DNA from 2 places in the Variovorax sp. 01T432 genome. Region 2 is predicted to be linked to the other one. Evidence: predicted binding sites of a transcription regulator. Region 2 holds the regulator's gene; the other holds the start of a gene.
What was found. The regulator FNR, encoded in region 2, switches genes on or off when oxygen is low (the NO sensors DNR and NnrR bind a similar motif). The targets are predictions, from matches to a motif close to TTGATNNNNATCAA.
Positions count from the first base shown of each region.

Region 1: AC1DNF_RS12365 (hemerythrin domain-containing protein) is a predicted target of FNR. The motif match lies at 1,189-1,202, and genes of this name have one in related genera.

Region 1 covers NZ_JBFTPS010000013.1:1,581-5,452, forward strand. Annotated here, with positions in the region: gene AC1DNF_RS12360 (FAD-containing oxidoreductase) at 1-1,156, shown strand, start outside; gene AC1DNF_RS12365 (hemerythrin domain-containing protein) at 1,265-1,909, shown strand; gene AC1DNF_RS12370 (ribonucleotide reductase subunit alpha) at 1,910-2,314, opposite strand; gene AC1DNF_RS12375 (peptidylprolyl isomerase) at 2,333-3,139, opposite strand; gene narI (respiratory nitrate reductase subunit gamma) at 3,151-3,872, opposite strand, start outside.
Region 2 covers NZ_JBFTPS010000084.1:10,421-14,292, forward strand. Annotated here, with positions in the region: gene AC1DNF_RS33650 (sulfite exporter TauE/SafE family protein) at 1-104, opposite strand, end outside; gene hemN (oxygen-independent coproporphyrinogen III oxidase) at 107-1,525, opposite strand; gene fnr (fumarate/nitrate reduction transcriptional regulator Fnr) at 1,623-2,363, shown strand; gene AC1DNF_RS33665 (FixH family protein) at 2,371-2,637, opposite strand; gene ccoG (cytochrome c oxidase accessory protein CcoG) at 2,656-3,872, opposite strand, start outside.

The DNA of each region.
Region 1 (3,872 bases), on a different contig from region 2:
CGGCGGCCCCGTGGGCGTCGATATGCCCGCCGTCAAGGCCCGCAAGGACAAGGTGTCGGGCGACTCGCGCCGAAGCGTCGAATCCTGGCTCCGGCGGATGCAGGGCTGCACCGTGTTCGAGGGCCATGCGCGCTTCGTCTCGGCGACCGAGGTGAGCGTGGGCGACGACCTCCTCCAGGCGCCGCGCATCTTCATCAACGTCGGCGGGCGCGCTCTCGTGCCGCCGCTCCCGGGCGTGGACGAGGTGCCGTGCCTGACCAACACCTCCATCCTGGAACTGGACCAGGTGCCGCGCCACCTCGCGGTGATCGGCGGCAGCTATATCGGCCTGGAGTTCGCCCAGATGTACCGCCGCTTCGGCGCGGAAGTGACGGTCATCGAGAAAGGGCCGCGCCTGGTCGCGCGCGAGGACGAGGAGGTCTCGGGCGCCATCCGGGACATTTTCGAGGGCGAAGGCGTCGTGGTGCGCCTGGATGCCGAGTGCATCCGCTTCCAGCCCGCCGCCGACGGTATCCAGGTCGGCGTGGACTGCCTGGCCGGGGCGCCCGAGGTGATGGCGTCCCACGTGCTGCTTGCCGTCGGCCGCCGGCCCAACACCGACGACCTCGGTCTGGACCAGGCGGGCATCGAGCTGGACCCGCACGGCTACATTCCAGTCGACGAGCAGCTCCAGACCCGCACGCCCGGCATCTGGGCGCTGGGCGATTGCAACGGGCGCGGCGCCTTCACGCACACGGCCTACAACGACTTCGAGATCGTCGCGGCCAACCTGCTGGACAACGACAAGCGCCGCGTGAGCGACCGGATCCCGGTCTACGCCTTGTTCATCGATCCGCCGCTCGGCCGGGTCGGGTTGACGGAGGCGCAGGCGCGCGCGACGGGCAAGGCGGTGCGAGTCGGCCAGCGGCCCATGACACGGGTCGGGCGGGCGGTCGAGAAGGGCGAGACCGCGGGCTTCATGAAGGTGGTGGTCGACGCCGAGAGCGAAGCCATCCTCGGCGCCGCGATCCTGGGCGTCGGCGGCGACGAAGCCGTCCACTGCCTCATCGACACCATGTCCTGCGGCGGGACCGGCGACGCGCTGCGGCGAACCATGCACATCCACCCGACGGTCTCGGAACTGATCCCGACCATCCTGGGCGAACTCAAGCCCTGAAGGCACGCGGCCGCGCCGCCGCGCGCCTTGCGTTGATCTGCCTCAAGACGAGGCGAAAGAAAAAAGAGGACGCTGCGTACTTGGACTTGAACTTGGACGAGACGCAAGATGACACCCGCGAGCCTGAAGATCATCCGCCATGAACATCGGGCGCTATCGGCGATGCTGCGCGCCATCATCCTGCTGCTCGACAAGCAGCAGCGGCGCGGCATGCTGCCCGACTTTCATGCGCTCCAGGCCATGCTGTTCTACGTCGACGAGTTTCCCGAAAAGCTCCACCATCCCAAGGAAAGCGGCTTGCTGTTCCCGAAACTTCGAGGGCGCGACGCCCATATCGATGCCGTGCTCGACCGGCTCGATCTGGAACACGCGCTCGGCGAGCAGTCGATTCGCGATGTGCAGCACGCGCTCCTCGGCTTCCAGGTGATGAGCGGCTCCAGCCAGCAGGAGGCGCGGCGGGACACCTTCACCCGGGCGATGACCCACTATGTCAGCTCCTACATCGAGCACATGATGCTGGAGGAAACCGAGGTGCTGCCGTTCGCCCAGGCCGTGCTGCACCCCGAAGACTGGGCTGAGCTCGATGCCGCATTCCTGATGAACCGCGATCCGCTCGCGGGCTATGAAGCGGACGAGATCTACCTGCCGCTGTTCACCCGGATCCTCGGCACCCTGGAGACATCCGGTGGAATCGACTCCGCGCTCGAGGCGTTGGCCGGCGCCACGCGTCCGAAGTTCGCGCCGCATCGCTGATCACGAAAAGGCCAGAGGCTCCCCGTTCAGGTCATAGGCCGCATAGCGGCCGATGCTGCCCTGGCGCACGGCCTCGACCATGACATTCATGGCCTGCTCGGTCTCCGATTCGGTGGGCGCCGTCTGGCCGCGGCCGGACAGGCCGACAACGAAGACCACATGCCATGCCGAGCCGTTCTCCCGGGATTCGGCCACCAGCGCCGCGAAATCCTTGAGTGCGTGCGGTTCCTTGTCCACGCACATGATGGGCTCGAGTTCGCCGCCTTCGCCCGCATCGAAGCGCGCCTGCTGTTCCGGGCTCGCATCGGCCGGCAGCGTGGCCGCCGCGAAGACGAAGAGAAGGCGCTGGGGCTCCGGCTGCGACCTCGCGGCCTGGAGCAGGAGCTGGAAGTGGGATTCGTTCATGGGAGTTTCCATCGGCGGCTACTGGACCAGCGGGGTTTCGGCCGCTTCGAGGTCCACGCCTTCGAGCTCGGCGGCGCCCGCGAGCAGTTGCAGGTACTGCCGCATCGCGGCGACGAAGGCCTGCTGGCGCAGGGCCAGTCCGACCGCCCCGCGCACCGCCTCGAAGGGCTGCTGCACGCCGGCCTCACGCTCCATGACCTCGACCACGTGCAGGCCGAAGCGGCTGTGCACGAGTCGCGGCAGCACGCCGACTTCGGCGCGGCCGAACAGTTCGCGCGCGAATTCCGGCGCGCAATCGGCGCTTTGCAGCCAGCCGAGCTCGCCGCCGGCGGCGCCGCTCGGGCAGTTCGAGAGGGCGGCGGCCTGCGCCGCGAAGGTCGGCGACGCGCTGCCGTCGAAGCATCGCACCTCCAGCATCGCCATCTCGACGCGCTTGCGCAGTGCCACCACGTCCACGCCGGGCGTCACCGCGAACAGGATGTGCCTCACGCGCACCCGCTCGCCGCTGCGATAGGCCGCTTCGTGCGCGGCGTAGTAGCGCCGGCACGCCTCTTCGGACGGATCGGGCAGCGGAAGCGAGCGCTCGAGCAGTGCCTCGATGGCGGCGGTGGCGGCTTCGCTGGTCGCGCTGTCGCCCAATGCCACGTCGGCCGCGTCGAGCAGGCCGGCGGCCTGCGCCGCCTGGCGCAGCAGCTCGGTGCAGGCGCGCTGGCGCAGTTCCTCCGGTGCCAGGGTCTCCAGAGGCGTGTGCAGCGCCACGCCGTTGATGCGCGCGACGGGCGGTAGCTGCGCGGCAGTGCCGGGATCGATGTTTTCGACATGCATGTTCATGCTCCTCAATCGGCGGTGCCGCGCCGGCGGGGTTGGTTCTGCCCGACCGGCACATTCAGGCGCCGGCCGCGCACGATCTGGTGGGGACGAAAGAGAAAGCCGATCGTTCCGAACCCGCTCCACACATGAACCAGCCGGCTGAAGGGAAACAGAAGGAAGATCGTCATGCCCAGCACGAGATGGAAGCGGTACGGCAAGGGCAACCCGGCCAGCACCTCGGCATCGACCGAGCGCAATGTCAGGATGCGCTGCGCCCAGTCCGCGAGGACCAGCATGACGCTGCCGTCCGAATGCGCCCACGAGAACGGCAGGGTGATCAGCCCCACCACCAGCTGCACCCACAGGATCGCGAGGATGGCGAGGTCGGTGCGATGACTGGTGTAGCGGATCCTCGGATCGAAGACACGCCGATAGATCAGCATCGTCAGGCCGATGAAGCACAGCACGCCGAAGATGCCGCCCGACCAGATGGCGATCATCTGCTTGACCGGCGCCTCCAGGAAGTGGCTGTAGAAGGCGTGCGGCGTCAGCAGTCCCAGGAGGTGCCCGAAGAAGAGAAACAGGACGCCGATGTGGAACAGGTTGCTGCCCCAGCGCAGCAGGCCGCTGCGAAGCAGTTGCGAGGAATCGCTCTTCCACGTGTACTGGTCGCGGTCGAAGCGGATCAGGCTGCCCAGCAGGAAGACCGTGAGGCAGATGTACGGATAGACACCGAAGAGAAAACCGT
Region 2 (3,872 bases):
ACGATGCGGATGACGCCCGCGCACGCGGCGCCGCACATGGCGACGCAATGCGGCCCGCCGGCCAGCCCCATGAGGAGCGCGGTTCCGACCAGCGCCGCCTGCATGATCAGACGATGCGCGAGAAGCGCGTGCGGTTGCGGTCGGCCTGGAGGTATTGGTCGAACACCATCGCGATGGCGCGCACGAAGAACCAGCCGGTCGGCGTGACCTCGATGTCGTGGTCGCTCAATCGCACCAGCCCTTGCGCCACCAGCGGACCGAGGGCGGCGAACTCGGGCGTGAAGTGATCCCTGAAGTTCACCAGGTGCGCCAGCCCGAAGGATTCGAAGTCCAGATGGCCCTGGCACATCAGCGCCATGATCACCGCGCGCCGCAGCACATCCTCGCGCGTGAGCGCCAGGCCGCGCACCACCGGCAGCCGGCCCTGGTCGAGCAGGTCGTAGTACTCCTCCAGCGTCTTGGCGTTCTGGCTGTAGGTGGCGCCCACGCGGCCGATGGCCGAGACGCCGATGGCGACCAGGTCGCAGTCGGGGTGCGTGCTGTAGCCCTGGAAGTTGCGATGCAGCCGGCCCTGCCGCTTGGCGACGGCGAGCGGGTCGTCGGGCAGCGCGAAGTGGTCCATGCCGATGTAGACATAGCCGGCCGCCGTGAAGGCCGCGATCGAGCGCGAGAGCATGCCGAGCTTCACCGCCGCCTCCGGCAGGTCTTCGGCCGCGATGCGCCGCTGCGGCTTGAAGCGCTCTGGCAGATGGGCGTAGGCATAGAGCGCGATGCGGTCCGGACGCAACTCGCAGATCTGCGCCAGCGTGCGGTCGAAGGAGGCCGTGCTCTGGCGCGGCAGTCCGTAGATGAGATCGACGTTGATCGAGGAGAAGCCCAGCCGCCGGGAGGCCGCCACCAGGTCGAACACCTGCTGCGCGGGCTGGATGCGGTGGACGGCCTTCTGGACCTCCGGATCGAAATCCTGCACGCCGAAACTCAGGCGGTTGAATCCAAGCTCCGCCAGCACCGCGAGGCGATCGGCGTCCACGGTGCGCGGATCGATCTCGATCGCGTACTCGCCCTCCGGCGACAGCGTGAAGGCGGACCGAAGAAGCGCCATGAGCTCGCGCAGCTCCGCGTCTTCCAGGAAAGTCGGCGTGCCGCCCCCCAGGTGCAGCTGGCTGACGACGGCGCCCCGGCCGAGCTGCTCCACCTGAAGCTCCACTTCGCGCGCGAGGTAGTTCAGGTACTCGCGCGCCTTGCCGCGCTGGCGGGTCACGATCTTGTTGCAGCCGCAGTAGTAGCAGAGCGACTCGCAGAACGGGATGTGCACATAAACCGACAGCGGGCGGACCCGCGCGCCGGCCGTGCAGCGCAGTCTCAGGGCGTGGGCATAGTCCTGCGCGGTGAACGCCTCCACGAAGCGGTCGGCGGTGGGATAGGAGGTATAGCGCGGGCCGGGCACGTCGAGGCGCCGCAGCATGGCGGGCGACGGCAGCGGCGAGGACGGCGCGGGAATGGCGATGACTGGCGCTGGAAGCATGAAGAGGCTCTGGACACTGGAAATGGCCCACTATGGCGCCGGCATGCCCCGCGATCCTTGACGTGCGTCAATCCTCCCTCAGGTGCGCGCTTGGACAATCGCGCAAACCACGACCAAGTCAATGAAAACCGAACATATCAAGGTCGCCTGCTCGAACTGCAACCTGCGCGACCTCTGCATGCCGAGCGGCCTGAGCCCGGACGAATTGCAGCGCATCGACAACCTCGTCGCCACGCGGCGCAAGGTCGCGCGGCGCGAGACCCTGTTTCGCAACGGCGAGCGCTTCACCTCCCTCTACGCGATCCGCACCGGCGTCTTCAAGACCCGCGTGACCAGCGAGGACGGGCGCGACCAGGTCACGGGCTTCCAGATGGCCGGCGAGATCATCGGGCTGGACGGCATCGTCAACGACCGCCACAGCTGCGACGCCGTCGCGCTGGAGGACGCCGAGGTCTGCGTGATGCCCTTCGATCGCATCGAGACGCTGTCGCGCGAAGTCCCCACGCTGCAGCGCCATGTGCACCAGGTCATGAGCCGCGAGATCGTGCGCGAGCACGGCGTGATGCTGCTGCTGGGCAGCATGCGGGCCGAAGAGCGGCTGGCCGCCTTCCTGCTGAACCTCGTGCAGCGACTGCACGCGCGCGGATTCTCGCGCTCCGAACTCGTCCTGCGCATGACGCGCGAGGAGATCGGCAGCTATCTCGGGCTCAAGCTCGAGACCGTGAGCCGCGCGATGTCGAAGTTCGCGGAGGACGGCATCGTCGAAGTCCAGCACCGCAACCTGCGCATCGTGGACCCCGACGCCTTGCAGCGCATCGTCAATCCGGCGAACTGCTGAGCGGCGCTCAGGGCGCCAGGTCGGCCGCCGGCGTCGCCGCGTGGTTGCGCCCGGCCAGGGCGGGCATCAGCTTCTTGTCGGCCAGGGTCTTGTTGATCTCGATGCCCTGGCGGTAGTAGTCCGCCGCGATCACCGGATCGGGCATCTTCACGGCAATCCAGAGCGTCGTGAGGCCGGCGACGACGACGACCGCGGGGCCGCCGAATACCATCCAGACCAGTGGGTAGGACCACCAGGGTCCGCTCCTGGCCTGTGATTCTTCTGCGTCTTTCATCTCTTCTCCTTTTGTGACTCAGCGAGGCACCATGAAGGTGGCCTTCTCCGACACGCGCGCGCGGCCGTCGGCCGAGCGCACATCGAAATACACGTTGTGGGAACCGGCCGGCGTGCTGCCATAGGGCAGCTGCAGGCGCACCGCGACCCAGCGCGATTGGGCGGCACCGACCTCCACCGGCCCGGCCGGCGAGACGTTCAGGCCCGGGAGGCCGCTGGCCTCGATGCTGTAGCGTTGCGGCTTCTCGGTCGCATTCATGATCTGGAGCCGGTAGACGTTCTCGAGCGCGCCGCCCTCGACGATGCGGGCGAGCGAGCCGCGGTCGCGCACCACGTCCACCTTGAGCGGCGTGCGCACCACCAGGCTCGTGAGCAGGCTGATGCACAGCACGGCCAGCAGGCTCGTATAGATCAGCACGCGCGGGCGCAGCACGCGGCGCAGCACCTGCCTGGGCGTCCAGTGGCCGGCCATGCCGTTCTGCGTGGCATAGCGGATCAGGCCGCGCGGTGTCGCCATCTTGTCCATCACCGTGTTGCAGGCGTCGACGCAAAGACCGCAGCCGATGCACTCATACTGCAGCCCCTTGCGGATGTCGATGCCGGTCGGGCAGACCTGCACGCACAGGTCGCAGTCGATGCAGTCGCCCAGGCCCTGGGCCCGGGCGTCGGTGCCCTTGGCGTGGACACCGCGAGGTTCGCCGCGCTCGGCGTCGTAGCTGACGATCAGCGTGTCGCGGTCGAACATGGCGCTCTGGAAGCGGGCATAGGGGCACATGTACTTGCAGACCTGCTCGCGCATGAAGCCCGCATTGCCGTAGGTGGCGAAGCCGTAGAAGAAGACCCAGAAGACTTCCCAGGAACCCATGCGCGTCTGCAGGAATTCCATGCCCAGATCGCGGATCGGCGTGAAGTAGCCGACGAAGGTGAAGCCGGTCCACATCGCGATGCCCAGCCACACCAGATGCTTGAACCACTTCTTGACCAGCTTCTCCACCGAGAATTCCCCCTCGTCCAGCCGCATGCGAGCGATGCGGCTGCCTTCGATCTTCTGCTCGACCCACATGAAGATCTCGGTGTAGACCGTCTGCGGGCAGGCATAGCCGCACCACAGGCGTCCGGCCACGGCGGTGAACAGGAAGAGCGAAAGCGCGGACACCACCAGCAGGCCGGTGAGGTAGATCAGGTCCTGCGGATAGAGCACCAGCCCGAGGATGTAGAAGCGCCGCGAGGCCAGGT